DNA from 2 places in the Pseudarthrobacter sp. GQ63 genome. Region 2 is predicted to be linked to the other one. Evidence: predicted binding sites of a transcription regulator. Region 2 holds the regulator's gene; the other holds the start of a gene.
What was found. The regulator HrcA, encoded in region 2, represses chaperone genes, less so after heat shock. The targets are predictions, from matches to a motif close to TTNGCACTCGNNNNNNNCGAGTGCNAA.
Positions count from the first base shown of each region.

Region 1 (19,987 bases), on a different contig from region 2:
TCGGTCTCGAACGGGGCTTCCTCGTGGGTCAGCGACGCCACCGTGAACACTGCGTCCGGCTGATGTTCCAGGACGTAGGCGGCGCTGGCCTGGTTGTAGGCGTTGCACTCCGCATTCCGTTCCAGGGACTCCGCCCCGAAGCGGCACGCCGGCATCAGCAGCGTCACCAGTTCCCAGCCCCGCGCGGCGGCAATCGGCGCCAGCGCACCCAGGTACTGCTGGGAGTGGGAGTCGCCCAGGACCACGATGCGCTTGGTTACCTCACCGTCCGGAACCTCCTGCCTGCATCCTTCGAGGATGGGGTTGCTGGTGGCGTTGGCACCGGTGCAGGGCGCGTGGATTCCAGCCCAGTCGTTGTCCAGCGCCGAGGGGCCGGGGATGATCCTGGCCTCCGGGGCGGGCACGGCGGCGTTCTCCGGGTTGAGCGCGGCGGCCCCTGGCGTGAGCTCCCTCGGCTGGGCCGCCGTCGCGCTTTCCTCTGCGGTGAGCGTGGTCTGCCAGACGGCCACGGGTCCGGCCAACAGCGCACCGCAGGCAGCGATAACGACGGCGGTGCGCCAGGCCCGGCGCTGCGGCCAGTGCCAGTCGCGCAGCGGCTTTTCAACGAAGCGCGTGGTGAGGACGGCAAGCACGATGGAGGCGCCCACGATGCCCAGGCCCTGGACCAGGTTGGGTGCCTCCACGCCGGTGGCGGCAAGCGCAAGCACCAGGACCGGCCAGTGCCAGAGGTACAGGGCGTAGGAATTGTCTCCCAGCGCCACCAGGGGCTTGCTGCTGAGGAACCTGTCCACGCCGAAGCGGCTGCCGGATTGTCCCGCGACGATGATGGCGGCGGCCGCCAGGGTGGGCCACAGCGCCACGAAGCCGGGGAACGAGCGGTCCACCGTGAGCAGCAGGCCGCAGGAAACCATGGCCGCCAGGCCTGCCCAGCCCAGGACCACACGGAGCGCCCGGGCCGGTTTGACGTAGGGCAGGGCCAGCGCCAGGAGCGAGCCCAGCGCGAACTCCCAGAGCCGCGTCCGGGTGTCGAAGTAGGCGTACGCCTGGTTGCCGGCGGTCTGCTCCACGGAGTAGGCGAGGGACACGGCGAAGACTGTGCCGAAGACCAGGGCCAGCAGCCCGCGGTAGGTGACCCGGGTGAGCGCGGGGATCCGGTGCAGCAGCAACAGCAGTCCGGCGGTGCCGGCAAAGATGAGGGGCCAGAGGATGAACACCTGGCCTTGGATGGACAGCGACCAGAAGTGCTGGAGCGGGCTGGCTCCGGCGTGGTCCTGGGCATAGTAGTCAACGGCAGTGTCCGCGAGCAGCCAGTTCTGGCTGTACAGCAGGGATGCCCAGGCCTGGTCCAGCACCTGCGGCCAGCGGCTCTGGGGCAGGATCAGCCACGTTCCGGCGAGGACTCCCAGGATGACCACGACGGCGGCGGGCAGCAGCCGCTTGAACAGGTGCAACCAGTGCCCAAGGAGCCCGAAAGGCCGCCCTGCCTCGGCTTTCCGGACAAAGGACAGGGTCAGCAGGAACGCGGAGATGAGCAGGAAGATGTCCACTCCCCCGGACACCCTGCCCAGCCAGACGTGGTAGGCCACCACCATCAGCACGGCGAGCGCACGGAGCCCCTGGACCTCCGGCCGGAAGGTCGGCTTCCGGCTTTTGGCGGCTGCTTCGGGCACCGGGCGCGAGGCAGCCGCGGTTCTCGCTATCGACACAAAAGACCTTCCAGCGATGGACAAAACATCAATTCTACCGAGGCATGGCGGATTTTCCGGGAAAGGTAACGGGCATCACGGCCCGGTACAGGTGGCGAAGCCGGCGCGGCTCAGGCGGCGGCCACCGCGGATCCGTGAACGGCGGGGGCCGGAATCCTGGCCGCCAGGTAACGCGCGTCGCGGCCGAGGCCCGGAAGGGTGTCCGATACTTCCGCGTACAGGAACCGCTGCCCCAGGAAGAACAGGCCTGGAGAATCCAGAGCCACACCACGCCACTGCCGGGGCATTGCGCCGCCGTCGAGCAGGGCCGGATCGATCCAGCTGAAGTCCTCCCGGAATCCGGTGCACCAGACCACATTGGCGACTTCGAGGCGGGTCCCGTCCGCCAGCACAGGCATCCCGTCGGCCACCCCGGTGACCCTCGGCACGACGTGCACGCCGGCGGCCTCGAGGTCCCTCGTCTTCGTCCTGATCAGCGGTTCGGCGTGCGCTTTCATCGCCGGCGCCATTTTCCGGCCAATCGGTGAACCAAGCGTCAACACGTACAGGCCAAGGAAGCGCACCACCGGGAACGCGTAACGTGCCGCCGCTTTCCCGTGCTTCACCGGAATCTCACCCGTGGGCTTGCCGGCCACCAGCGCCGGCCGGGTCCCGGAAACTTCGAGGCCGATCTCCGCTCCCGAGTTCCCCAGCCCCACAACCAGGACCGGACCTTCCTGGAGCTGCTGCGGGTTCCGGTACTGGCTGGAATGCACTTGCCTGATGGAAGGGGCCAGTTCACCTGCAAAGCCTGGCACCTCGGGCGTCTGTGTGGAGCCTGTGGCCACCACAACGTTGCGCGCTTCCCACCGGCGGCCGTTGGCGGTGGCCACGTAGTGGTCCCCCTCCCGCCAGAGGTGCTCCACGCGGATGCCGTGGCTTACCGGCAGTTCAAATTCCGCGGCATACCATTCGAGGTAATCCGCCACTTGATCCTTGGTGGGGAAGGACAGCCGGTCCGCCGGGAACAGTGCGCCGGGCAGGCCGTCGTACTTGGCGGGCGTGAACACCCGGAGCGAGTCCCACCGCTGCCGCCAGGAATCGCCGGTTCTTTGGCACGCATCCAAAATCAGGAACTTCCGTTTCTGGCCTTTCATGAAATAACCCATGGCAAGTCCGGCCTGTCCGCCGCCGATGATGATGGCGTCCAGCATGCCGGCCCGATTGTTGTTGCTCATGGCCGCGCTCCTTTGATCGCAAGTGGATTCTTAAGGCTGAACCCTCCCGCTGGGCTGCCGGCCGACGCACTCTCTGCTGTGATGCCGGCCGCTGCGGTGCTGGCTGCTGTTTCGTGCCCCGTTTCCCTGTAGCGCAGCCACCATGCCAGCATCAGGGCGGATGCCAGGACGTAGGCCAGGTGGAGGACCCAGATGGGACCTGCAGGAAGATTGAAAACGTAGATCGAGTGCACCGCGTTGGCCACGTTGCTCAGCACCAAATTGCCCAGGCTGTATGACGCAAGGTCCTTGGTGCGAGCAGCCTTCACAAGCATCGGCAGCATACCGACGGCAAAGAGCACCGTCGACACGGTTCCGGCGAGCACTGGAAGGTTCATGTTTCGAGGCTACGGGCGCAGCCTCCCCCTCCGCGTCGGCCGAATGATGTAACCCGTACTGGACGGGTCGTGGGTATTTATCTGCAGGCGGCCTACCCGGCCAGCCCGTGCTCATAGGCGTAGCTGGTGGCGGCCGCCCTGGAGGACAGGCCCAGCTTGAGGAAGATATTGCTGATGTGGCGCGCCACGGTCTTTTCACTGAGGTAGAGCTCCGCGGCTATGGCGCGGTTCCCTTTTCCTGACGCCACCAGCCGGAGCACTTCATTTTCCCTTGGGGTCAATGGCCCGGCGGCGCCTGCCCCTTCGTCGGCGCCTGCCCGCATCAGGGAGGCCGCCCAGGCGGCGGCGGGCGCTGCCCCCAGCTCCAGGAATTCCGCATGGGCAGCTTCGAAGTCCATCAGCGCCGAAGGCTCATCTCCCAGGTCGCGGCATGTACGCCCGATCAGTGCCCGGCAGCGGGCTGCCTCGTACGGAACGCCCAGCTTCTGCCACAGCCTCCACGCCTGCCGCAGGGATTGCGAGGCGCCGGCGGCATCACCTTCGGCGAGCCGGACCGCCCCGTCAGCCTGGCCGGCGACGGCTTGGAGCATGGGTTTGGGGTGGTCCCCGGCAATGGTTTCCAGCTCGTCCGCGCACCGCCGCGCCGCCCCGGGATCACCCGCGGCCAGCTCGATGTCCACCAGCGCCGGCAGCAAATGGCAGCGGGTGGCCGCATCCGCAATCCCCGCCGCCCGGCGGATCATCGACTGCGCCTGCCGCGCCTCTCCGCGGGCCAGCAGGAGGAGTGCCAGGCCTGGCTGCGGTTCCCACCCGCTTCGGGCAGCCTGCCGGTAGCATTCCTCCGCAGCGTCCAGCTTCCCGGCGAGGCGCTCCACTTCGCCCTGCTGGTAGAAACCGCCGAAAAGTGCTTGTGGATCACCCCTGGCGGCAAGTCCCTGGGCAGCGGCAGCTGCCTTGAGCGCTTCGGCCCATGCCCCGTGCAGCCGGAAGAGCTCGGCGCGGTGGGAATGGCACTGGCCGCTGAACGCCACCATGTCGGGCCGTGCCCTGCACCAGCGGTCCAGCGCCACCGTCCACTGAAGCGCCCTCTCCAGGTCAAAGGCAAGGTGGCAGTTGCCAATCACCGCACAGTAGATGATTCCTGAAGGGACCGGGGACAGCTCCCCCGCGGTAACGGCCACCATGACTTCATCGAACATCCCCAGGCCCTCCTCCGCACGCCCCAGCATCAGCGTTGCCTGTCCGGTTCCGAGAAGGGCCAGCGCCGCCAGGTCCCTGTCCTGGAACTGCCGCGCGACAGAGCCCGCTTCGGTGAAAAACTGCAGCGCGCCTGCGGCGTCACCCCCGTAGAGTTTTCCCAGCGCGACGGGAAACAGCAGCAAGCCCGCCACCGGACCCGGTTCATCAAGCTCATCCACCAGGGTCTTACCCCGCGCAAACCAGCCCGCGCTCCTGGCCGTTTCGCCAAGGTTCAGCAGGTGCATACCCAACCACACCGCGCACCGCATCGCGCCGGTGATGTCACCGACAATCAGGTATTCCTCGTGCGCGCGGGTGAGGGTGTCCAGGCCCGTTGTGGTGTTGCCGGTCAGGATTTCGGCCGTTGCCAGCCGCTCAAGGTCGGCTGCGGGGAGTCCGCCGCGCCTGTCCGCGTCGGCGTAGTTCCTGGAAGCGTCAGTCCAGCGATGTTCCCGAAACGCGGACCGCCCTTCGTCAATGCCCGTTTCAGTTGACACTCCGGCCTCCTCGGACACCACCCGTCCAGCTGTCCTTCTACGGCCGCGCGCTGGACGCTGAGGTACTTAAGCGTCACGGTACGCCCGCAGACGAACCGGCACAACTGCTAACGAAGCAGTCCGCGCAGCGTCTGTATGGTGTCCGCTTCCGCGGCCGTTTTGTCCTCGCGGTACCGCTTGACGCGGGCGAACCGGAGCGCGATCCCACCGGGGTAGCGCGGGGACTGCTGCACACCGTCGATGGCGATCTCCACCACGGTGACGGGTTCCATCCAGACCGTACCGGCCGTGCGCCGGACCTCAAGCTCCTGGAACCGCTCCGTCTGCCAGCGCAGCAGCGCATCGGTGAGGCCCTTGAAGGTCTTGCCCACCATGACGTAGCCGCCGGGTTCACCGAACTCGCCGGCCGGATCGAAGGCTCCGAGATGCAGGTTGGAGAGCAGCCCTGTGCGGCGGCCCGACCCCCACTCGCAGGCAAGGACCACGAGATCGTAGGTCAGCACCGGCTTTACCTTGATCCAGTTGGAACCGCGCCTGCCGGCGGCGTAGGCCGATCCCACCGCCTTCACCACCACGCCCTCGTGGCCCGCGGCGAGCGCATCGCGCGAGACCCTTTCGGCAACACCCGGGTCCGCCGTGATCTCCCCCGGAATCCGGTGCTCCGGGGCGATCCGCTCCAGCACGCCGATGCGCGTGGACAGCGGTTCGTCCAGGAGGTCGCGCCCGTCGATGTGCAGCACGTCGAAGAACCAGGGATGCAGCACCGTGCTCCGTGCCGCGTCCGCCCCGAACCGGGACATGGTCTCCTGGAACGGCCGGGGGCCGCCGTCTTCGTCGAGGGCCAGGGTCTCGCCGTCCAGGATCACGTTGCGCACCGGCAGCGCGCGCACCACCTCGACCACCTCGGGCAGCCGGTGGGTCACGTCGGCCAGGGTGCGTGTGTAGATGCCCACGTCGTCGCCGGAGCGGTGCACCTGGATGCGGGCGCCGTCGAGCTTGTATTCCACGGACGCCTCGCCCGTCGCCTCAAGCGCGGCGCCGGCGCTGGCCGCGGTGGAGGCAAGCATCGGCTGGACCGGCCGGCCCACCACGAGGCCGACGGCGTCGAGCTGGGCTGCCGTGCCCGTGATGGCCAGCAGGGCTGTTTCGCCGAGGTCACCGGAGAGCATCGCGGCGCGGCGCACGGAGTCGACAGGCCGGTCAGAGGCCCGGGCAACGGCATCCGTCAGAACCCCCTCAAGCGCACCCGTGCGCAGCTCCCCGAGCAAGACGCCGGCGATGAAAGCCTGCTCCCGTTCGGTGGCTGCCGCCGTGAGCGTCCGGAGGGTCGCGGCGCGCTCCGCCGCAGACCCGGCGCCGCCGGCGGCAAGCAGCCGGTCCAAAGCCGCGTCGACGTCGGCGACGGTAAGGCGGGGTTCCGCGGCGGGCTCCCCCATGGCCGCGGACATGCCGCGCCAGCCCACCCCCACCCGGCCCTGGCGCGGCCTGGCGGTGAGCAAACCGACGGTGGTGGCGATCTCCCCTGGCTCCAGCCGGCGCAGCAGGTCCGCCAGGGCGTCCACCTTCGCGAGCCGGGAACGGGTGGAGGCAACCTTATCCGTAGTTTTCACGAGCTCGTCGAGCAGCATGGCATCAGTCTGCCACGCCCGCCTGCCCGGGCAGTGCCGGAGTGCTGGACAGCGTGGGAGCGCTGTCCCAGACTGGACGGGTGGGAATCATCGTCGCGAACCTGTTCCTGACCCTCGACGGCGTCTACCAGGGGCCCGGCGGCCGCGAGGAGGACACCGAAGGCGGTTTTACCTTGGGCGGCTGGCAGTTACCGGTGTCCGATGCCGAAGCCGAGGCAGCCATCGAGGCAGGGATCGGCCACATCGATGCCCTGCTTCTCGGACGGAAGACCTATGACATCTTCGCGGCCTACTGGCCGCACCAGTCCGATGACATTGGCGGCACGCTCAACCGGGTGCCCAAGTTCGTCGTCTCCAGCACCCTGACTGATCCGACGTGGGGGGGGGGAACGACGGTCCTCCCGGACGCCGCCGCCGCGGGCCGGCTCCGCGACGAGTACAACCAGGTGCACATGTTCGGCAGCGGCGTCCTCATCCGGTCACTCCTTCAGGCAGATGTCCTGGACCGCCTCCACCTGTGGCTCTATCCGGTCACGCTCGGGCAGGGCAAGCGGCTTTTCGACGCCGGGACCGTTCCCGCCACGTTCCGCCTCGCCGAGCCGGCCCGCAGCTTTCCAAAGGGGGCGGTGTCACTGGTCTACGAGCGCGCGGGCGACGTGGAGACGCAGAACATGCCAGGAACCTAGTCTCCAAGCCACAAAAAACCGGTCCAGCGGATGCTGGACCGGTTCTTTGTTTGCACGGTTGCGTGCGGAACTGCAGGGTTAGTGGCTGTGGCCTGCGTGCTCGTCCTCTTCGGCCGGCTTCTCCACCACCAGGGTCTCGGTGGTGAGAACCAGGGCAGCGATGGAGGCCGCGTTGCGGAGGGCCGCACGGGTGACCTTGACGGGGTCGATGACACCGGCAGCGATGAGGTCCTCATACTCGCCCGACTTGGCGTTGAAACCGCTGTTGGTTTCCAGGTCGGCGACCTTGGACGTCACAACGTAGCCGTCGAAGCCCGCGTTCTGGGCGATCCAGCGCAGCGGCTGGACCAGGGCGCGGCGGACGATGCCCACGGCAGCAGCGGCGTCGCCTTCGAGTGCCTTGACGGAGGGGTCCTCATCCAGTGCCTTCAGGGCGTGGATCAGGGCCGAACCACCGCCGGCAACGATGCCTTCTTCAAGGGCAGCGCGGGTGGAGGACACAGCGTCCTCGATGCGGTGCTTCTTTTCCTTGAGCTCAACCTCGGTGGCGGCGCCAACCTTGATGACACCAATGCCGCCGGCCAGCTTGGCCAGGCGCTCCTGGAGCTTTTCACGGTCCCAGTCGGAATCGGTGCGGGTCAGCTCGGCGCGGAGCTGGGCTACGCGTGCTGCCACGTCTTCGGCCGAACCTGCGCCGTCAACGATGGTGGTGTTGTCCTTGGTGACCGTGATGCGGCGGGCGGTACCCAGCACCTCAAGGCCAACGGTGTCCAGGCTCAGGCCCAGTTCCGGGGAAACAACCTGTGCACCGGTGAGGGTGGCGATGTCCTGCAGCATGGCCTTGCGGCGGTCGCCGAAGCCCGGAGCCTTGACGGCAACAACGTTCAGGGTGCCGCGGATGCGGTTGACGATCAGCGTGGACAGGGCCTCGCCGTCAACGTCTTCGGCGATGATGAAGAGCGGCTTGGAGCTCTGCAGCGCCTTCTCAAGCAGCGGCAGGAATTCCTGGATGTTGGAGATCTTGCCCTGGTTGATCAGGATGAGGGCGTCCTCAAGGACTGCTTCCTGGCGTTCCGCGTCGGTGACGAAGTACGGGGACAGGTAGCCCTTGTCGAACTGCATGCCCTCGGTCAGGACCAGTTCGGTCTGCGTGGTGGAGGATTCCTCGATGGTGATCACACCATCCTTGCCAACCTTGCCGAAGGCCTCGGCGAGAAGTTCGCCAACCTCGTCGCTCTGGGCGGAAATCGCTGCAACGTTGGCCACCTGGGTGCCTTCAACGGGGCGGGCGTTCTCGAGCAGGCGGGCAGCGACGGCTTCAACGGAAACCTCGATGCCGCGCTTGATCTGGCCGGGGGCGGCGCCTGCCGCTACGTTGCGCAGGCCTTCCTTGACCAGCGCCTGCGCCAGGACGGTTGCGGTGGTGGTGCCGTCACCGGCAACATCGTTCGTCTTGGTGGCTACTTCCTTGGCCAGCTGCGCGCCAAGGTTCTCGTAGGGGTCGTCCAGTTCCACTTCGCGGGCGATGGTGACGCCGTCGTTCGTGATGGTGGGAGCGCCCCACTTCTTGTCCAGGACGACGTTGCGGCCGCGGGGGCCGAGCGTCACCTTGACGGTGTTGGCGAGCTTATCGATGCCGGCTTCAAGAGACCGGCGGGCAGCGTCGTTAAACGCAAGCTGCTTTGCCATGGTTTTGTCCTTTCAAGACAGAACCCCGCGCAGCTGACCAGCAAAGAGCATGACCAGCGGCACGGGGATCCGGAGAGTTACTTTACGACGATCGCCAGGACGTCGCGGGCGGAGAGCACGAGGTACTCGGTGCCGCCGGTCTTGACTTCAGTTCCGCCGTACTTGGAGTAGATGACGACGTCGCCAACGGCTACGTCGACGGGAACGCGGTTGCCGTCTTCGAAGCGGCCGGGGCCTACTGCAACAACTTCGCCTTCCTGCGGCTTCTCCTGTGCGGAGTCCGGGATCACCAGGCCGGAAGCCGTGGTCTGCTCGGCTTCGAGCGGGCGGACAACAATACGATCCTCAAGAGGCTTAATAGAGACCGACACTCGGACCTCTCCTTCTTCGTCAGCAAATTCGTGGACTGGAAAGCTTTCCGCCGTGGCTGGCAAACCGTCGTCGCGGTGCCGGCAGCAGCCTGGCTGGCAGCTCTTCATGTATTAGCACCCTCCTAGGGAGAGTGCTAATACAGACTGTATGCAAGGGTTAGCACTCGGTCAAGGCGAGTGCCAGAGTTTCGTCATGGGCGGAACATGGGGACGTGTAGATTTGCCGGGTGCGAGCCGCTGTTTACCTGATTCTTGCCACCCTCTTCTGGGCGGGCAACTTTGTTGTGGGCCAGGCTGCCATGCAGACCATGCAGCCGCTCCAGCTGACGTTCTGGCGGTGGGCCCTGGCCGCTGTGCCGCTGCTGGTCCTGGCGCAGCTGGTGGAAAAACCGGACTGGCGCGCCGTCCTGCGCCACTGGCCGGTGCTCCTGCTCCTGAGCTGCCTGGGCATGAGCGCCTACACCCTGCTGCTGTACAGCGCGCTGGGGCACACCTCGGCCCTGAACGCTTCCCTGGTGACTGCTGCGAACCCTGCCCTGATCACGGTCCTGGCCGTGGTCCTGCTCCGGGACAGGCCGCGCCCGCTGGGTTGGGCAGGGATTGCGCTGGGCATCTGCGGAGTCCTGCTGGTCCTTACCGGAGGCGACCTGCAGCGGCTGCTGACCTTCTCGATCAATGCCGGCGAGCTGCTGATCGTCGCGGCCATCACCGTGTGGGGCTTCTACACGATCACCGCCCGCAGGCTGTCCGTCCCGGCGATCACGTCCACCGCCGTGCAGGTGACCATGGCGGCTGTTGTCCTGGTCCCCTTTGCAATGGCCACGGGGGCCGGGCTGCCGGCCACGGCCTCCGAAGGCTGGTCGCTGGCCTACATCGTCCTCTTCCCCTCACTGGGTTCCTACCTGCTGTGGAACCTGGCGCTCAAACGCACCACCGCTGCAAACGCCGGGAACTACCTCAACCTCATCGCCGTGTTTACCGCCATCATCACGGTCGTCCTGGGCCAGCCCATCACGGTCCCCCAGGTCCTGGGCGGCATCCTGGTTATTTCAGGGGTCCTGCTGACCAGTACCGGCGGCACAGCACCTCAGCGGCCCAGGTCCTCGAAGTCGACGTCCTCTCCGCCGTCGCCCTCTCCGGCCGAGTTCCGCCCGCGGTAAAGCAGCACCGCGGCAGCCGCGGCCGTCATGAGCGATACAACCAGGAAGAAGATGCTGCCCGCGCGGGCTCCGGCGTACAGCCCGCGGATGTCCTGGGCCTCCTGCGTGTCGTCCTGGATGCTGCTGCCGCCCACCGAATAGACGGTGGCGTTGAAGGCATCCAGGAAGAAAATGATCACCAGAAGCGCGATGCACACCACGGCAACCACGGCGCTGACAATCAGTGCCGGGCGGGCGAACCGCGCCAGGCCCCCGGGGTGGTGCTGGCGGGACTGCGGGGTACCTGCACTGTCTTTCATGGCTTCAACACTATCGGCCCGCCGGCATGCCGCTCCTCCACTAGGCTGGAACCCATGGCTCAAGCTCCCCAGGACCAGATTGCACCACTGCTCACCCCGGAAGGCTGGGAGCTTCTGGCGTCCCTGGGCCCTTACCAGGAGGAGAAATCCTTCGAGCTGAACTCGGCCCTCCGCAAGGCCGGCCACTCCCCTGAACTGGTCTCCGCCGTCCTGACCCAGTCCAGGCTCCGCACCAGGGCGGCCGCAAAGTTCGGCGAGTTTGCCCGGAGCATGCTGTTCACCCAGGCCGGACTGGAACAGGCAACCCGGCTCAACGTTGCCGCACGCCACGCCCAGCGGTTCGCGGAGGCCGGAATCAGCCACGTTGCAGACCTGGGCTGCGGGCTGGCGGCGGACTCCCTGGCGCTGGCTTCCATGGACATCAACGTCACCGCCGTGGAGATGGACGAGACCACGGCAGCCTGCGCCACCGTCAACCTGATCCCGTTCCCCAACGCCACCGTGGTCCATGCGGACGCCACGGCAGTGCCGCTGGACGGGGTCGACGGCGTCTGGCTGGACCCGGCGCGCCGTGTCACTTCCACGTCGGGCACCAAGCGGATCTGGGACCCCGAGGCTTTTTCCCCGCCCTTGTCCTTCGTTGAGGACCTGGCGGCCTCCGGCCTGGCCGTGGGGGTCAAGATGGGGCCGGGCATGCCGCACGATTCCGTTCCGGCAAGCTGCGAAGCGCAGTGGGTCTCCGTGGCCGGGGATGTGACGGAGGTGGCGCTGTGGTTCAACGCAGTGCGCCGTCCGGGAGTCCGCCGGGCTGCGCTGGTGCTCGGCGCCCAGGGGGCGGCTGAGCTGACCAGCGGAGAAGACTTCGGCGCCGGCCCCACGGCTCCGGTGGGCCCGGTGGAAGGCTACCTCTACGAACCCGACGGCGCGGTGATCCGGGCCGGGCTGGTGGCGGACATCGCGCTGCAGCTTGGCGGACACCTGGTGGATGAGCACATCGCCTATGTGTGCGCGCCCGAACTGGTGGACACACCGTTTGCCCGGGCCTACAAGGTCCTGGAGGTCATGCCCTACAACGTCAAGGCGCTCAAGGCCTGGGTGAAGGACAACGGCATCGGTGTGCTGGACATCAAGAAGCGCGGCACCGCCGTCACGCCCGAGGAGCTCCGCAAGCAGCTCCTCCCCGGGGGAAAGAGCGCAGCCGGCAAGAAAGCCGGAACCAAAACAGCCACCCTGGTCCTGACCCGCATCGGGGAGGACCGGGTGGCCATCGTGGTGGAGCCGGCGCAGGGCGCTGCCCGCGAAGAAACTGCTACTGGGCCCGCATAAACTCTTCGGCAGCACGCACCTGCTCAGCGGTGGGCCGCACGCCGGTGTAGAGCACGAACTGTTCAAGAGCCTGGATGGTGGCCACTTCCGCACCGGTGATCACCGGCTTTCCCGCGGCCCGCGCGGCCTTGATCAGCGGGGTTTCGGCCGGCAGCGCCACGACGTCGAAAACCACCTGGGCGGCGTCGATGGCCTCCTGCGGGAAGGCGAGTGCGTCAGCTTCCGCCCCGCCTGACATACCGCCTGCCATACCGATAGGCGTCACGTTAATGATCAAGTCCGCCGTCCCGCCGTCGAGCGTTTCCTGCCACCTGAAGCCGTACTGGTCCGCGAGCGCACGCCCGGCAACCTCGTTCCGGGCGATGACCGTGACATCCGCGAAGCCGGCGTCGCGGAGCGCGGCAACGGTGGCCTTGGCCATGCCGCCCGCTCCCTGGACCAGGACCGAATAGCTGGTGGGCACCTTATTGGTGGCCAGGAGCTGCTCGATCGCGGTGTAGTCGGTGTTGTACGCCTTCAAGCGCCCGTCCGTGTTCACAATGGTGTTGACGGAGTCGATGGCCTTGGCCGAGGGGTCCATCTCGTCCACCAGCGCAATCACATCCTCCTTGTACGGCATGGAGATGGCGCAGCCGCGGATGCCCAGGCCGCGAACGCCCGCAATGGCCTGTTCCAGGTTCGTGGGGGCGAACGCCTTGTAGATCCAGTTGAGGTTCAGCTGCTCGTACAGGTGGTTGTGGAAACGGGTCCCGTTGTTGCTGGGCCGCGCCGAGAGCGAGATGCAGAGGGTCATGTCTTTATTAAGAATGGGCACCCGACCATTAAACGGGATTCCCAACCAGGTAGCAGCAGATGTCGGTATAGGGGTCCAAACGGACATCTGCTGCTACCTAGTTGGGATCAGGGGCAGCCGGTTCCCGCCGGGAAGTTTCCGACGGCGGCCGGCAGCTTACCCGGTGCGCCCGCCTTCCCCGCCAGGACAGCGGCGAGGGCATCGAAGGCGCCGTCGCTCCGACCATAAAGGGCCACCTTCACCGGCGCCGTCGAGTCCCGCAGCGGCCAGGGAGCATCCAGTGCCACGGCAATGTCCCCTCCCGCACCCCGGCCGCCGTAGCCGATCAGGCTGACCAGCGGTCCGGAGCCTAAGGCCAGGCCGGCCCTGGCTGCGGCTGCCTCGAAGCGCGCCCTGTCAGCCGGCGTGCCACCGTGCACCCGTACCGCGCCGGGAACCAGCGGGCCGGTGCAGGGTCCGGAGAGCATGGTGACCGCTGAGGCGGAGACGTGGGCTGACAGGGCTCCGCCGCTACCTGCCGGGGCGCCGGCTGCCGCGGCTGTCCGGCCGTGCCAGGCCATCATGGTGGCCACCCGGCGGGCTGCCTCGTCCAGCCGCTCCGGGGGCAGGGCGCCGGAGGACACTGCATGGACGATCGCGGCGTGGGCCTGGGCTACGTCGGCGGGCATCAGCAGGAGGTCCGCGCCGGCGGCGAGGGCCATCACCGCGGCGGCGCCGCCGGGGTACTGCTTGGTCACGGCGCCCATGTTCAGGGCATCCGTCACCGCCACCCCCTTGAACCCGAGCCCCCGCAGTGCCGCGTAGGCAGGGCCGGAGAGCGACGCCGGGACGCCGGGTTCCAGCGCCGGGACCGCAATGTGCCCGGTCATCACCATCGGAGATCCGGCGTCGATGGCGGCCCGGAACGGCCTCCAGTCGCGGGCGCCGAGCTCCGCCACCGTGGAGGGCTGCGCCGGGAGGTTGTGGTGGGAGTCGACCGTCACGGAGCCGTGCCCCGGAAAGTGCTTCACGGCCGGCAGCACCCCCGCGGCGAGCATTCCCTGCGAGAACGCCACGCCGAGCGCGGCGGCAGCGTCGGGGTCCGCGGACATGGACCTGGCGCCAATGGTGGGATCGGCGGGTCCGATGGTGACGTCGGTGCCGGGTGCGAAATCCAGGTTGAACCCAAGGGGCACCAGTTCCGCGGCCAGGCCCTGCCCCGCTTCCCGGGCCAGCGGCACGCTGCCGGCTGCGCCGTAGCTCATGGGGGTGGGCCATTCGGTCAGGGGCAGGCCCAGCCGGGCAACCTGGCCGCCTTCCTGGTCCACCGCGATGATCCCGGGCCACGGCCGTCCCCCGGCGGCGGCAGCCAACCGCTGGTTGATGGCAGCCATGCCGTGCACGTCCATCCTGCCCTGGGCGTCAAGGGGAACGTTGTCGCCCATGATGATGGACCCGGCGAGGTGCAGCCGCTCGATGGCCGCTGCGTGGGACTCCACCTCCTTGCCCTTGAAGAAGGGAAGGAGGACCTGGCCGGCCTTCTCCTCGGTGCTCATCGCCGCCACTGCCGCAGCTGCCGCGTCCTGGTCGCGCTGTTGGGGCCCCCAGCCCAGTGGCCGGGTACCCGGATCGGGTGACGGGGAGGGCGTGGCGGGCGCCGTCGTCGTACGTGGCGTGGGGGTGGCAGACGGTGCAGAGGGGGCAGATGGGGCCGACGACGACGGGGCAGGGCCCGGCGCTGCCGTGCAGGACGCCAGGGCTACTGCGGCAGAGGCTGCCGCGATGAAGGGGAGGGATGTGTGAAGACTGTCACGCAGGGGTCGGAACAAGGCCATCAATACGATGCTACCCCTGCACTAGACTTGAACCACCCGTTCGCCTGCCGGCAGCAGACTGTCAGTGACGGCGTGAGCCAGCGGCAAACAGGACAGTTAGGACATGCGTGAAGATCGATTTCGCTACATCAAGGCAGTCAACCCTTGGTGTTGAATGGGAACTCGCGCTGGTGGACGGCCGGACGGGCGAACTCGCATCCGTGGCCAATGAGGTGCTCCGAGGCGTGGCGTCCCGCCACCCCGAGCTGAACGAAGACGACGAGCACCCGCACATCAAGCAGGAACTCCTGCTGAACACGGTGGAACTGGTCACGGGTATCTGCGAAACCGCGGCCGAAGCCAAGGAAGACCTCAGCCGTTCGCTGACCGCCGTGCGCGAGATCACCGATCCCATGGGCGTGGAACTGTTCTGCGCCGGAAGCCACCCGTTCAGCCCACCGCAGCTGCAGCCGGTCACGGACAAGGCGCGCTACGCAAAACTCATCGACCGCACGCAGTGGTGGGGCCGGCAGATGGTCATCTATGGCGTGCACGTCCACGTGGGGCTGGACCGCCGGGACAAGGTGCTGCCCGTGCTGGACGGGCTGGTCAACTACTTCCCGCACTTCCAGGCGCTCTCCGCGTCCAGCCCGTTCTGGGGCGGCGAGGACACCGGCTACGCATCCCAGCGGGCCCTGATGTTCCAGCAGCTCCCCACGGCCGGCCTGCCTTTCCAGTTCCACTCCTGGGAGGAATACGAGTCCTATGTGCAGGACATGTTCACCACCGGGGTGATCGACACGCTCTCGGAGATCCGCTGGGACATCCGGCCGGTCCCAAACCTGGGCACCATCGAGATGCGGATTTGCGACGGCCTGGCCACCTTGGAGGAGGTGGGCGCCATCGCAGCCCTCACCCAGTGCCTGGTGGACGAGTTCTCCACCACCCTGGACAACGGCGGGACCATTCCCACCATGCCGCCCTGGCATGTCCAGGAAAACAAGTGGCGCGCTGCCCGCTACGGCATGGACGCCATCATCATCCTCGACGCCGCGGGCAAGGAGCAGCTGGTCACCGAGCACCTGCTGGAAACCCTCAACCGGCTCGAACCCGTGGCCGCCAAGCTGCGCTGCACGGACGAGCTTGCCGACGTCGAGAAGATCATCCGCCGCGGGGCGGGCTACCAGCGCCAGCGCCGCGTGGCAGCCGAACACGGCGGTGATCTCCAGGCCGTGGTGCTGGACCTGGTCAAGCAGATGCGCAACGGCCCCACCGCCTGACCCTGCCCGCCCGAAACGGGGCTCATCGGCACGGACACGCCCGCCGCCGTCGTGAATTACGACGGCGGCGCCCCCCAAAGTGCCCCGCGACGGTTCGCAGGGCCTACTGTCTTTAGGCCGGCAGGGACACCGACGTGACCGGCATCGAGGAATCAGGGGCGAAGCGGATGCCGCTGGGTTCCACCCCGGCCATCACCAGCTGCGCGCCCAGGGCCGCCACCATGGCGCCGTTGTCCGTACACAGGTCCAGCGGCGGCACGTGCAGCCGGATCCCGGCCGAGGCACAGCGCTGCCCGGTCAGCTCGCGGAGCCGGGAGTTGGCCGCGACTCCGCCGCCCAGGAGCACGTCCTTGATGCCGTGTTCCCGGCAGGCCAGCACGGCCTTCGAGGAAATGATGTCCACGACGGCTTCCTGGAACGCCGCCGCAATGTCAGCCACCGGAATCTCCTCCCCGCGAGCCTCAAACTGCTCCACGCACCGGGCCACCGCGGTCTTGAGGCCGCTGAAGGACCAGTCATACCTGTGCTTGCCCGGTTCCTCGGCGGTCCCCATGTACTTGGGCTGGCTCAGGCCGCGGGGGAAGCGAATGGACTTCGGATTGCCGGTGCGGGCCACCTTGTCGATGGCGGGCCCGCCCGGGTAGCCGAGGCCCAGGATGCGGGCCACCTTGTCATAGGCTTCGCCCGCGGCGTCATCGATGGTGGAACCCAGGAGCTGCACGTCGTCGGTGATGCTGTTGATCCTCAGGATTTCGGTGTGGCCGCCGGATACCAGCAGCGCACCGAGGTTCTCCGGGAGCTGCGGGCCTGCGCCATGGTGCCGGCCGCCGCCTGCCCCGTCCAGCAGCCCCACGCCGACGTGGGCCACGAGGTGGTTGATGGCGTACAGCGGCTTGCCGGTGGCCACGGCCAGGGCCTTGGCGGCGCAGACTCCCACCATGAGGGCTCCGGCCAGGCCCGGACCCGAGGTGACGGCGATGGCGTCCACGTCATCGAGGGCCACGCCGGCGTCGGACAATGCCTGCTCCAGCGTGGGGACGAAGGCGTCCAGGTGCGCGCGGGAGGCGATCTCGGGGATGACGCCGCCGAACCGGACGTGCTCGTCCATGGAAGATGACACGGTGTTGGTCAGCAGCGTGGCTCCGCGCACGATTCCCACGCCGGTCTCGTCGCAGGACGACTCGATGCCCAGCACCAGTGGCTGCGTGCGGTTCATGGCTGGGGTCCTTCCTGGGGGTCCGCGGCTTCGGGATTCGCGTTGTGGGGGTTCGGGGCGCCTGTACTCCCGGACGTGCCGGCGAGCTGGAGGCGCATGATCAGGGCATCGACGCCGTCGCGGTAATACCGGGGGCGGACGTGGATCTGCTCAAAGCCAAACCGGACGTACAGCTGCTGCGCCCGCGGGTTGTCCGCCCGGACCTCCAGCAGGACGTCCGCAGCCCGCCTGCGCCGGGCCTCGTGAATGAGGGCGGTGAGCAGCGTGGTGCCGATGCCCCGGCCCTCATATTCGGGGACGACGGCGATGGTCTGGACGTCCGCGATGGGCTCAATGCACATCAGGCCCGCGTAGCCCACAATGCCGTCGCTGCCCTGCGCCACGAGGTAGCGGCGGGTTTCCGGCTGGGAGAGTTCGTCGAGGAACATCTGGAGGGGCCAGGCGTCCACCGGGAAAAGCCGCTGTTCCAGGGCGCTGACCGAGGGGACATCGTCCAGCGTCATATCGCGGACGGTCACGCCAGCACCGGGGCGGCCGGGTGTGCGGTTCACAGGGCCCTCTTCCGCGGTCCGGGGACCTGGGCGTCGGACTCCCGGAGGTACAGCGGCGTGGAGTCGAGGAGGCCGTTGCCCGCTTCGAGCCGTGCCAGCGCGAACTTGCCCAGGTACAGGGCATCCGGCTGTTCCTGCGCAAAGCCGGGGTGGGCCTTCAGCGCATCAGCGTAAAGACCGGCACCGGCCCCGAAGGCGGGCAGGTCCGGGAGGTTGGCGGCGAAGCTGACGTGCGGGCCGTCCTCCAGGACCGGAAGCCGGCCGTCGGCGAGGCTGTAGCGCGCCCAGTAGACCTCTTTGCGGCGTGCGTCCGTCGCCACCAGGAACTCGGGGACGGCCGCCGCGGATTCAGCCACTTCCAGGGCCATGGCGTCCAGGCTGACCAGCCCGTGGAGGGGTTTGCCCCAGACAAAAGCCAGGGTCCGCGCGGTGGCGATTCCGGACCGCAATCCGGTGAACGGTCCGGGACCCACACCCACCACCAGGGCGTCGATGTCGTTTCCGGTCACGCCGGCGCCTGCGAGCATCTCCTCGATCCCGGGGGCAAGCACCTCGGCGTGGCTCCGGGTGTCCTCGGTGGAGAAGCTGGCCAGCACGGAGCCCGGCGCCTCAGAGGAAACCAGGGCGGCGCTGGCAACGGCGGAGGTGTCAATGGCCAGGATCAGCATCAGCGCACCCCTTCCCTGGCCGCGCCAAGTTCCGGGGCTTCGGGCCACCGCGGGCCGTAGCCGCGCATCACGATGGTGCGGGGTTCGTCCGCATCCCCGGTGTCGAAGTCCAGGCTGGCGGAGGGCAGCCCGTCGTCAAGTCCAACTGCGCGGTGCAAATCGATCTCGAGCCTGCTCTCGCTGAGGTGCTCCACCCGGTCCCGGCCCCACTCCACCACCGTCACGGAGGAGTCCATGGTGTTTTCCAGGTCGATGTCGTCAATCTCCGCGGCCGAGTCCAGCCGGTAGGCGTCCACGTGCACCAGGTCCGGGCCACCGGGCCGCGGCCCCGCAGGCAGGTTGGGGTGGATGCGGACCAGGACGAACGTCGGCGAGATAATGCCTTCCCGGACGCCCAGCCCCTCCCCCAGGCCCTGCGTGAATGTGGTCTTCCCGGCACCCAGCTCACCGCTGAGCACCAGCAGGTCCCCGGCCTGCAGGACCGCCGCGAGACGGAGGGCCAGCGCATGGGTCTGCTCCGCCGTCGTCGCTGTTAATGTCATTTCCCAGTTGGGCCGGGGAGCCTGGCCGTTGGTGGTCACGAGAGCTTCTCCTGGCTGGATGCGGAGGTCCGGTCCTCTTCGTTGATGAAGCGCCGCGGCACCCTGGGGCTGATCCTGGTGACGATCTCGTAGTTGATGGTTCCGGCGGCGCGGGCCCAGTCATCGGCGGTGGGGCCGCCGTCGGCTCCGTCCCCGAACAGTTCCGCCTCGGCACCCAGCAGGTCCGCACCCGCTCCGCCGATGCCGCCGAGGTCGATGACCATCTGGTCCATGGCAATCCGGCCCACCACCGGGTAGGTCCGGCCGGCCACCCGTACGGGACCGCCGGTGGCGGACCGCGGCACCCCGTCCGCGTAACCCACCGGGATCAGGCCCAGCGTGCTGTCTCCCCGGGTGCGGTAGTGGAGGCCGTAGGAGACGCCCTGCCCGTCCGGCACCTCCTTGCACTGGGACACCAGGGTCCGCAGGGTCATGGCCGGGCGGAGCCCCAGTTCGGCGGAGCTCTGGCCGGCGAACGGGGACAGCCCGTAAATGCCCAGGCCAACGCGGACCAGGTCGAAGTGGGTATCGGGCCGGGACAGCGTGGCGGGAGTGTTGGCCAGGTGGCGGACCTCCGGGTCCACGCCGGCGTCCTCCGCCACGGCCAGGACTTCGCGGAACGTGGCCAGCTGCTGGTCGGTTTCGGGACGCTCCGGCTCATCGGCGACGGCGAGGTGGGAGAAGATGCCCACCACGCGCAGCAGGCCCTGGTCCTGGTAGTCCATCGCCTCGCCCACCAGCTGGTCCCAGCTGTCCAGGGCCGCGCCGTTGCGTCCCAGTCCGGTGTCCACTTTCAGGTGGACGCGGGCCGGGCGCTCCTGTTCCCGAGCTGCGGCCACAATGCGGTCCAGTTCCCAGCCGGAGCAGCCAATGTCCACGCCGGCAGCCACGGCGGCTCCGAAGTTGCTTT
Region 1 covers NZ_JCAXEF010000001.1:396,617-416,603, reverse strand. The annotation lists gene AC6CHP_RS02075 (acyltransferase family protein) at 1-1,706, opposite strand, end outside; gene AC6CHP_RS02070 (flavin-containing monooxygenase) at 1,817-2,923, opposite strand; gene AC6CHP_RS02065 (hypothetical protein) at 2,920-3,300, opposite strand; gene AC6CHP_RS02060 (LuxR C-terminal-related transcriptional regulator) at 3,393-5,036, opposite strand; gene AC6CHP_RS02055 (ATP-dependent DNA ligase) at 5,144-6,664, opposite strand; gene AC6CHP_RS02050 (dihydrofolate reductase family protein) at 6,745-7,350, shown strand; gene groL (chaperonin GroEL) at 7,429-9,039, opposite strand; gene groES (co-chaperone GroES) at 9,117-9,410, opposite strand; gene AC6CHP_RS02035 (DMT family transporter) at 9,638-10,570, shown strand; gene AC6CHP_RS02030 (hypothetical protein) at 10,498-10,869, opposite strand; gene AC6CHP_RS02025 (THUMP-like domain-containing protein) at 10,924-12,195, shown strand; gene AC6CHP_RS02020 (shikimate 5-dehydrogenase) at 12,179-12,988, opposite strand; gene AC6CHP_RS02015 (glycoside hydrolase family 3 N-terminal domain-containing protein) at 13,096-14,523, opposite strand; gene AC6CHP_RS02010 (glutamate--cysteine ligase) at 14,910-16,061, shown strand; gene tsaD (tRNA (adenosine(37)-N6)-threonylcarbamoyltransferase complex transferase subunit TsaD) at 16,174-17,277, opposite strand; gene rimI (ribosomal protein S18-alanine N-acetyltransferase) at 17,274-17,780, opposite strand; gene tsaB (tRNA (adenosine(37)-N6)-threonylcarbamoyltransferase complex dimerization subunit type 1 TsaB) at 17,825-18,496, opposite strand; gene tsaE (tRNA (adenosine(37)-N6)-threonylcarbamoyltransferase complex ATPase subunit type 1 TsaE) at 18,496-19,038, opposite strand; gene alr (alanine racemase) at 19,074-19,987, opposite strand, start outside.
Region 1: the regulator HrcA is predicted to act here: its motif matches at 9,568-9,594, upstream of groES (co-chaperone GroES).

Region 2 (9,819 bases):
GTGTGGTCCAGTCCCGTGACATGAAGGCCCAGTACCTGGACCGGATGGACATCGAGCGCGAACGCGGCATCACCATCAAGTCCCAGGCGGTCCGTATGCCGTGGGAACTCGACGGCACCAGCTACGCGCTGAACATGATCGATACGCCCGGACACGTTGACTTCACCTATGAGGTTTCCCGCTCTCTCGCAGCGTGTGAAGGGGCGATCCTCCTGGTGGACGCTGCCCAGGGCATCGAGGCCCAGACCCTCGCCAACCTCTACCTGGCGATGGAAAACAACCTCACGATCATCCCCGTCCTGAACAAGATCGACCTCCCGGCAGCGCAGCCGGAGAAGTACGCGGCGGAGCTGGCCAGCCTGATCGGCGGAGACCCGGAGGACGTCCTGCGCGTTTCGGGCAAGACCGGCATGGGCGTCGAGGCGCTGCTGGACAAGATCGTCCGCGACCTGCCGGCTCCCCAGGGCGACGCCAATGCCCCTGCGCGCGCCATGATCTTCGACTCGGTGTATGACACTTACCGCGGCGTGGTCACCTACGTCCGGGTGGTGGACGGCATGCTGCACCCCCGCGAACGCATCCAGATGATGTCCACCCGGGCCACCCACGAACTCCTCGAGATCGGGGTGAGCTCCCCGGAACCCACGCCCTCCAAGGGCCTGGGTGTGGGCGAAGTGGGCTACCTCATCACCGGTGTGAAGGACGTCCGCCTGTCCAAGGTGGGCGACACCGTCACCAACCTTGCCAAGCCTGCCGCTGACTCCCTCGCCGGCTACGCGGATGCCAAGCCCATGGTCTTCTCCGGCCTGTATCCGCTGGACGGCACGGACTACCCGGTGCTGCGCGATGCGCTGGAGAAGCTGATGCTCAACGACGCCGCCCTGGTCTATGAGCCCGAAACGTCCGCGGCCCTGGGCTTCGGGTTCCGCGTTGGCTTCCTGGGCCTGCTCCACCTTGAAATCACCCGCGAGCGGCTGGAACGCGAGTACAACCTGGACCTGATCTCCACCGCTCCCAACGTGGAATACGAGGTCACGCTGGAGGACAAGAAGGTGGTCCACGTGACCAACCCCAGCGAATACCCCTCCGGCAAGATCTCCGAGGTCCGCGAGCCCATGGTGGCCGCCACCATCCTGGCCCCGAACGAATTCGTCGGAGCCATCATGGAGCTCTGCCAGAGCCGCCGCGGCGTGATGGGCGGTATGGACTACCTGTCTGAGGACCGGGTTGAAATCCGCTACCGCCTGCCGCTGGCCGAGATCGTGTTCGACTTCTTCGACATCCTGAAGTCCAAGACCCGCGGCTACGGTTCCCTGGACTGGAAGGCCGACGGCGACCAGGTGGCCGACCTTGTCAAGGTGGACATTATGCTCCAGGGCGAACAGGTGGATGCCTTCTCCGCCATCACCCACCGGGACAAGGCCTACGCGTACGGCGTCATGATGACCACAAAGCTGCGTGAGCTCATTCCCCGCCAGCAGTTCGAGGTGCCCATCCAGGCGGCGATCGGCTCCAGGATCATCGCGCGGGAAAGCATCCGCGCCATCCGCAAGGACGTCCTGGCCAAGTGCTACGGCGGTGACATCTCCCGTAAGCGCAAACTGCTGGAAAAGCAGAAGGAAGGCAAAAAGCGCATGAAGATGGTGGGCCGCGTCGAGGTTCCCCAGGAAGCCTTCATCGCTGCGCTTACCACCGACGAATCCAAGGACAAGGCCAGGAAGTAGTGGTTACAGCGGCCGGCACTGCGGGAGGACCCTGCAGTGCCTAGCGTTCTTCCCCTTGGCGACCCGGCGCCGTCGGACGGTCTGCTGCCCGGCCAGGCAGCCGACGGTGCGGCGGACCGGGCATTCGGGCTATATGTACACATCCCGTTCTGCGCCGTCCGCTGCGGCTACTGCGACTTCAATACCTATACCGCCACGGAGCTCGGCGGCGGCGCCTCCCAGGATGCCTATGCCGCCACCGCGGCCTCGGAAGTGTCCCTGGCAGCCAGCGTCCTTGCAGAATCCGGCCTCCCCGCGCGGCCGCTCAGCACGGTGTTTTTCGGGGGCGGCACGCCAACCCTGCTCCCAGCGGAGGACCTGGCCCTGATCCTGGGGCGCGCCATCGACCAGTGGGGGATCGAGGCGGGCGCCGAGGTCACCACGGAGGCGAACCCGGACTCCGTCACCCCGGAGTCCCTTGCCGTCCTGAAAGATGCCGGGTTCACCCGGATTTCGTTTGGCATGCAGTCCGCCGTCCCCCACGTCCTCAAGGTCCTGGACCGTACCCACACGCCCAGCCGTGTGCCGCAGGTGGTTCAGTGGGCCCGGGACGCCGGCCTGGCCGTCAGCCTCGACCTCATCTACGGCACGCCGGGGGAGTCCCTGGACGATTGGCGGTACTCCCTCGAGACAGCGCTGTCCTACCAGCCGGACCACATCAGCGCCTACGCGCTGATCATTGAGGACGGGACCAAGCTCGCCGCCCAGATCCGCCGTGGTGAAGTGCCGGGGATCGACGACGACGACCACGCCGACAAGTATGAGCTGGCCGATGAACTGATCACCAAGGCAGGCCTGGGCTGGTACGAAGTCAGTAACTGGGCCCGCACGTCCGGACAGGCCTGCCGCCACAACCTCGCCTACTGGCGGGGCGACGACTGGTGGGGGATCGGACCGGGGGCGCACTCTCACGTGGGCGGTGTCCGCTGGTGGAACGTCAAACACCCCACTGCCTACGCCGGACGCCTGGCACAGGGAGTGTCGCCGGCAGCAGGGAGGGAAACCCTAAATGCGGAAACCCGGAATATGGAGCGGGTGATGCTCGAGGTCCGCCTCCACTCGGGCCTCGAGATCGCCTCGCTCGGCGCCGCAGGACGGCACGAGGTCGCCGGGCTGATCGCGGAAGGACTGGTGGACCCTGCCGCCGCTTTCGCGGGCCAGCTGGTCCTCACGCTGAAGGGCAGGCTGCTGGCTGACGCAGTGGTCCGCCGGGTCCTGCCCAACTAGCAGTTGCGGGGCCAGGGCGCCCGTGCTGGGGCCACCCCTGCAGGGTGCGAGTGCTGGGAGCCGGCGGTGGGCCCACGCTGGCGAGGGCCCCGGCACGAGCTTGCGAGTGCTGGGAGCCGGCGGTGGGCCCACGCTGGCGAGGGCCCCGGCACGAGCTTGCGAGTGCTGGGAGCCGGCGGGGACTACTTAATCCAGCGAAGGTTGTACTGGTAGCGGTGCGGCTGTCCCTTGTTGACATGGATGCCGGCTGCCACGGAGAAGCAGGTCAGGGCAATCCAGATAAGGGTGGCAATCACGGCAAAGATGTTGCCGACCACCGGAACGAACACCAGGATATTCGCCACCACAGCGGCGATGGTGGGCGGCAGGCTGAAGTTCAGCGCCTCCTTTGACTCCTGCGCCGTGAAAGGGCCCCGGTCCCGGAAGATCAGGTAGATCAGCAGGGCCGGAACGCAGCCCAGGATTCCGCCGAAGTGGGCCATGGTGGCCCACTGCCGGTCTTCGCTGGCTGTCAGGGGCAGCGCATTCGCCGGAACGCCATGGTATTCCGAACGGCCCTGGCCGCCCTGGGTGTCCCTGTGATCGCGTGCGTTTTCTGCCACAGTCTGTTCCTTCTGAAAGTGCCATGGTGCTGGCTAAGAATGCATATCGGTTGCTCCGGGCTGCGAATATCGCAGGTTCCGCAGTACCAAGAATACTGGCTGGAGGCGCGGAAGCTGCCCTGGGGCTCACAGGCACAGCGGCACGGGGTGCCTGTCAGGGCACTGTCAGGAAGTCAATGACTTCCTCCACCCTCCCCAGCAGGGAGGCTTCCAGGTCCGCGTAGGTGCGGACCGCACCCAGCAGCTTCTGCCACCCAAGCCCGATGTCTTCCTTGGTGGCATGGGGCCAGCCGAACGCGGCGAGGATGCCGGTCTTCCAGTCCTGCCCGCGCGGCACCACGGGCCATTTTTCGATGCCCAGGACAGCCGGACGGATCGCCTGCCAGACGTCCACATAGGGGTGGCCTACGATCAGCACGTTCCCGGCCGCCCCCGGGGAGGCCATGACGGCGTCCGCAATGCGGGATTCCTTGGAGTCGGGCACCAGGTGGTCCACCAAAACTCCCAGGCGCCGGCCTGGTCCGGGCCTGAACTCGGCCACCGCCGCGGCAAGGTCGTCGATGCCGTGGAGGGGTTCGACGACGATGCCTTCCACCCTAAGGTCGTCTCCCCAGACCTTTTCCACCAGTTCGGCGTCGTGCTTTCCCTCCACCCAGATCCGGCTGGCCTTTGCGACCTGCGCCCGCTGGCCGGCAACCCGGACCGAACCTGAGGCTGTCCTGCCGGCGGCAGCGGCTGTCGCCTGGCGCGGCGCCGGCGGGAGCAGCTTTATGGCCTGCCCCTCGAGGAGGAAGCCGAAGCCCAGCCGGAAAGACCTGGATTTGCCGCGCCTGTCCTCCAGGGCCACTACGTGCATGCCGCCGGACTTCTCCACGCGGGTCACCGCGCCCACCCAGCCGGACTGGACATCCTCCAGCACCATTCCCCGTTCAACATGCACCTCAGGAAGTGCAGCCTTTGACGGAGCGGACATGTCCTGGGGACCCCAGTTCTGGTACTGCATTGATTCACTCCGCCTAGCGCTCGATCACAGGTCCGGAATTTCGCCCGGAGCGGTACCAATGCTAGCAACGGGGAGAGGCATAATAGACTGTTAGCACTTGGGCATGTCGAGTGCTAAACGATGGGTGGCGCAGCGCGGGCGGCGCGGTCGCCCCAAACCCTGGATGGAGGTGGAGTGTGAGCGAGCCACGCAAACTTGAAGTACTCCGTGCCATCGTGGAGGACTACGTCCATTCCCGTGAACCCGTGGGGTCCAAAGCCCTGGTGGAGCGCCATCATCTCGGTGTGTCCAGCGCTACCATCAGGAATGACATGGCGGCCCTGGAGGAAGAGGGCCTGATCACGGCTCCGCACACCAGCGCCGGGCGGATCCCCACGGACAAGGGATACCGGCTCTTCGTGGACCAGATCTCAGCCGTCAAGCCGCTCTCCCCGGCGGAACGCCGCGCCATCCAGTCCCTCCTGGAAGGATCGGATGACCTGGACGATGTCCTGGACCGGACCGTCCGGTTACTGTCCCAGCTGACCAACCAGGTTGCGGTGGTCCAGTACCCGCACTTGAGCAGGGCCCTGGTTCGGCATATCGAATTCGTCCTCCTCGCCCCGCGGAAGGTGCTGGTGGTTTTGATCGCCAACAGCGGCAAGGTGGAGCAGCGCGTTATCGACGTCGGCCAGGACCTGGGGGACGACGCCCTGGCGGGCCTCAGGGCCCGGTTCCTCGGATCGCTTGCCGGAACTCCGCTGAGCCAGCTCGCCCAGTCCCTGCCCGCCGTGGTGGCCGCAGCCGCCCCGGGGCAAAGGCAGGCCGCCCAGGCCCTCGCTATCGGCCTGGAAGCCCTGGCGCAGAGCAGCCGCGAGGAACGCATGGTTATGGCGGGCACCGCCAACCTGGCGAGGTCAAACGTGGACTTCCCGCTCAGCATCGGCCCGGTGCTGGAGGCCCTTGAGGAGCAGGTGGTCATGCTCCGACTGCTGAGCGAGATGGCGCAGGACCACCGCGGGATGGCTGTCAGCATTGGCCGCGAGATTCCCTATGACGGACTGGCCGAGGCATCGGTTGTGGCCACCGGCTATGGCCCCGACAGCGCAGCAAAGATCGGCATCCTGGGACCAACACGGATGGACTACCCCACCACCATGGCCGCCGTCAGGGCTGTTGCCCGCTACCTTTCCCGGATTTTGGGCCCCTGAGGTCCAGCCCGGGCCACCGGATACCCACAGCATTTCCAGCAGTCCAACTGCAGGCAGTACAACAAGGAAGAGATACGAACTTTGAGCAGCCACTACGACGTCCTTGGAGTCTCACCGGAGGCCACGGGAGAAGAGATCAAGAAGGCCTACCGCAAGCTGGCACGCACCCTGCACCCGGACGTCAACCCGGGTGAGGACGCATCGGACCGCTTCAAGGCAGTGACCCACGCCTACGAAGTCCTGTCGGATCCGCAGAAACGCCGGGTGTACGACACCACGGGCAACGAAAACGGGACGGACAACGGCTTCGGCGGCGGCGGATACGCCGGCCAGGGTTTCGCCTTCCAGGATATTTTCGACACCTTCTTTGGTGCCGGGGGTTCTACCGGCCCGGCCTCCCGCGTGCGGCGCGGGCAGGACGCCCTCATCAGCGTCCGGATCGAACTCCGCGACGCTGTCTTCGGTGTGAACAAGAAGCTCGACGTGGACACCGCCGTCACGTGCCCAACCTGCGAGGGTTCCTGCTGCCAGCCCGGCAGCCATCCTGAGCGCTGCGACATCTGCGGCGGCAGCGGCCAGGTCCAGCGCGCCGTCCGTTCCATCCTGGGACAGGTCATGACCGCAGCACCGTGCGGAACCTGCGAGGGCTTCGGCACGGTCATCAAGGACCCGTGCAACGAGTGCAGCGGCCAGGGACGCATCCGGAGCCGCCGTTCGCTGACCATCAAGGTTCCCGCCGGTGTAGCCACCGGAACACGGATCCAGCTTTCCGGCCAGGGCGAGGCAGGCCCGGCAGGCGGACCTTCCGGTGACCTGTACGTTGAGATCCGCGTGAACAACGACGCCACTTATGTGCGCGACAGCGACGATCTCCACGCCACCTTGCACATCCCGATGACGGCGGCTGCCCTGGGCACCGAAGTGAGCCTGGAAACGTTCGACGGGCCACAGGAAATCGACGTCAAGCCCGGGACCCAGTCCGGCGAGATCATCACTCTTCGTGGACTTGGGGTGACCCACCTGCGCGGTTACGGCCGCGGCGACCTCAAGGTCCACCTCCAGGTTGAGACGCCCGCCAAGCTTGATGCCGCCCAGGAAGAGCTCCTGCGGCAGCTGGCCAAGATGCGCGGTGAGCAGATCACCGAGGGCAAGCTTGCAGCCAGCGGCGGCATGTTCGCCAAGCTCCGGGACAGGCTCGGTAACCTGTAGCAGTGAGCAACCCTGTCTTTTTCACTCCGTCCGGGTCCCTCGACCACATGACGGCGGGGCAGGCCTTTGTCCTCGAAGGGACCGAGGCGCGGCACGCCGTCACGGTCAAGCGCCTCGCCCCGGGTGAGCCCGTCGACATCGTTGACGGCGCCGGGACGCGGATGAGCGGACGGGTGCTTGCGGCGTCACCCGCAGGCCTCAAGGTGGAGTGCGCCTCCGTGGCTGTTGAGGAGCGGCCGGCCACGAGGCTGGTGCTGGTGCAGGCCCTGGCCAAGGGCGACCGGGATGAACTCGCCATTGAAACGGCCACTGAACTCGGGATTGACGCCGTCATACCCTGGCAGTCCGAACGGTCCATCGTGCGGTGGAAGGGCGACCGCGCCGCGAAAGCCCACGCGAAGTGGCAGTCGGTGGTGACGGCGGCAGCCAAGCAGGCGCGCCGCGCGTGGGTCCCCGAGGTGCGGCCCGCCGTCGACACCGCCGCGCTGGCCGTCCTCGTGGAGGCCGCGGGGCTGGCGGTCATCCTCCATGAGGACGCCGTCCGCCCCCTGCGCACCGTACTGGAATCCTGGCGGGAAGCGGACGGAACGGAACCGCGCGAGGTGCTGCTGATCGTTGGGCCGGAAGGCGGCATCAGCCCCAGGGAAGTCACCAGGCTCTGCGGAAAGGGCGCCGTCACCGCCCTGCTGGGGCACCATGTCCTGCGCTCATCAACCGCCGGACCGGCCGCCGTCGTGCTTGCCAGCGATGTCCTGGGCCGCTGGACCGCACCCTCGCCCTGAATGTCGCGGCCGGGCCCAACCGACAGGCTACCGGACGTTGAAGGCCCGCGAGTCCTCATTCTGGTCCGGCTGATCGCCGGTACCGGCCTGGGCCACCTTCAACTCGTAGTCTCCGGCCGGCAGCGTGAGGGCAAGCGTAAACAGTCCTGCCTGGCCCGGCTCAACGGCCGCCGTCGTTTCCCCAGTCAGGAACGGGACCTTGGTGCCGTCCTCCTCCGCCCGCAGGATCTGCCAGCGGAGCTTGCCCCCGGAAAGGGTGCTGCGGCCGGTGATCTTGACGCTCCCTGCGGCAACCTCTGTGTTCTCCTGCGGATCAATGATCCAGACAGGGGCCACCATGCCGGCGGCCCTCGTCATAAGGTCACCCAGCTGGATATGGCCTAAAGCAACGTAGTCCGTGTGGCCGTCCACAAGGATCCGCACGCGGATTTGCTGCCCGGAATCGATAAGCCCTGAACTGGCGGCAGCGGCGGTGGCCGTATACACAAGCTGCTGGACAGCGCGGCCGGCCATGTCGGCGTCAAGGTTGCTGTTGAAGGCGTCCTCGGACACGTCCACCGTGATGACGTCCTTGCCGGAGATGGACGTGGCCAGCTTGCCGGGATTCTGCCAGGGGGTGAAGAAATCCGGGTCCAGGGGTTTGTCCGACATCATGGCCCGCAGGGCCCGTGTCACTGGATTTTCCTGTTCAGGCACATCCCTGAATTCCCGGTAAAGGAAGATGCTGCTGTTGCTCCGGCCGATCCAGTAGACCGGCGCTTTGTTGGACGACTGCGTGGTTTCGAGCGGCGCGCTCGTGGAAGGCGCCGTGCCGGCGGCAGCAGGTCCGGAGCCCAGGGCGGTGGTGGGGGAGGGATCAGGCTCGGCCAGGCAGCCCGTCAGGAGCGGAGCCGCCATCAGAATCACTGCCAGGACGCCAGGGCGCACAATGCCGCCACGTCGTCCTGCCCTGCGGGGCGCAGCAGATTCCGGCACGTTTGTTGCCTGTCCTTTCATGAATGGCGGGCCGCTCCCCAAGCGGCGGTCCCAGCAGTGGCTGGATTTCCAGCATGGCACAGGGCCCGGAGCGGAAAGGCCGGATACGGGCCTCCGGACGGAACTGCAACGGGAACGATATGAGGCCGATATGAAGTTGATACCTAATGGCGGAACCGGCGGCGCTGCGCGTGTTTCCCGAGCTGTCCCGGCCCTTCCCCTTTCAGAGGTTGATGCTGTCCTGGCGTAAGATGGAGGGATCGCTGGTCAAGGCGCAACCGGTCCATCGTCCAAGTGCACTGTCGCCGGCCGCCAGCAGCGGGAATTGTCCGGTACTTTGAGGGGAACACGGGCCTGCGGGCCATCACTATGACTGAATCAGCGAATGGCAAGCGCCGGCTCAACACGGGAGAAGGCGCTGCGGGGGAATTTCCCCATTCCCTCCCCGGCAGCCGTACCGAGGTAGTCCTTTTCGACAACTCCGACCAGATGGTCCAGTCCTTGGGCAGCCACGATGAAGCACTGCGGTACATCGAGGAACAGTTTCCGGCCGTCAACTTCCATGTCCGCGGCAATGAGCTCTCCATCACTGGGCCTGCCAGCGACGTTCCCCGCATCATGCGCCTCCTCCACGAGGTCCGCGGGCTGGTAGCCCGCGGTACGGTGATCAGCCCGGCGGTGCTGCAGCAGCTTGTGGCACTCTTGCGTACCCAGTCCCTGCAGAACCCCGTGGACGTCCTGACCCACGACATCCTGTCCAGCCGTGGAAAAACCATCCGCCCGAAGACGCTGAACCAGAAGACCTACGTCGACTCCATCGACACCAACACGGTGATTTTCGGCATCGGTCCGGCAGGCACAGGCAAGACATACCTCGCGATGGCAAAGGCCGTCCAGGCACTGCAGCAAAAGGAGGTCAGCCGCATCATCCTGACCCGTCCCGCCGTTGAGGCGGGGGAGCGGTTGGGCTTCCTCCCCGGGACCCTGAGCGACAAGATCGATCCATACCTGCGCCCGCTCTACGATGCCCTGCACGACATGATGGACCCTGAGTCCATCCCCCGGCTG
Region 2 covers NZ_JCAXEF010000002.1:310,316-320,134, reverse strand. The annotation lists gene lepA (translation elongation factor 4) at 1-1,724, shown strand, start outside; gene hemW (radical SAM family heme chaperone HemW) at 1,761-2,990, shown strand; gene AC6CHP_RS05935 (DUF4870 domain-containing protein) at 3,173-3,592, opposite strand; gene AC6CHP_RS05930 (DUF3097 family protein) at 3,747-4,595, opposite strand; gene hrcA (heat-inducible transcriptional repressor HrcA) at 4,772-5,785, shown strand; gene dnaJ (molecular chaperone DnaJ) at 5,867-6,994, shown strand; gene AC6CHP_RS05915 (16S rRNA (uracil(1498)-N(3))-methyltransferase) at 6,997-7,776, shown strand; gene AC6CHP_RS05910 (GerMN domain-containing protein) at 7,804-8,751, opposite strand; gene AC6CHP_RS05905 (PhoH family protein) at 9,121-9,819, shown strand, end outside.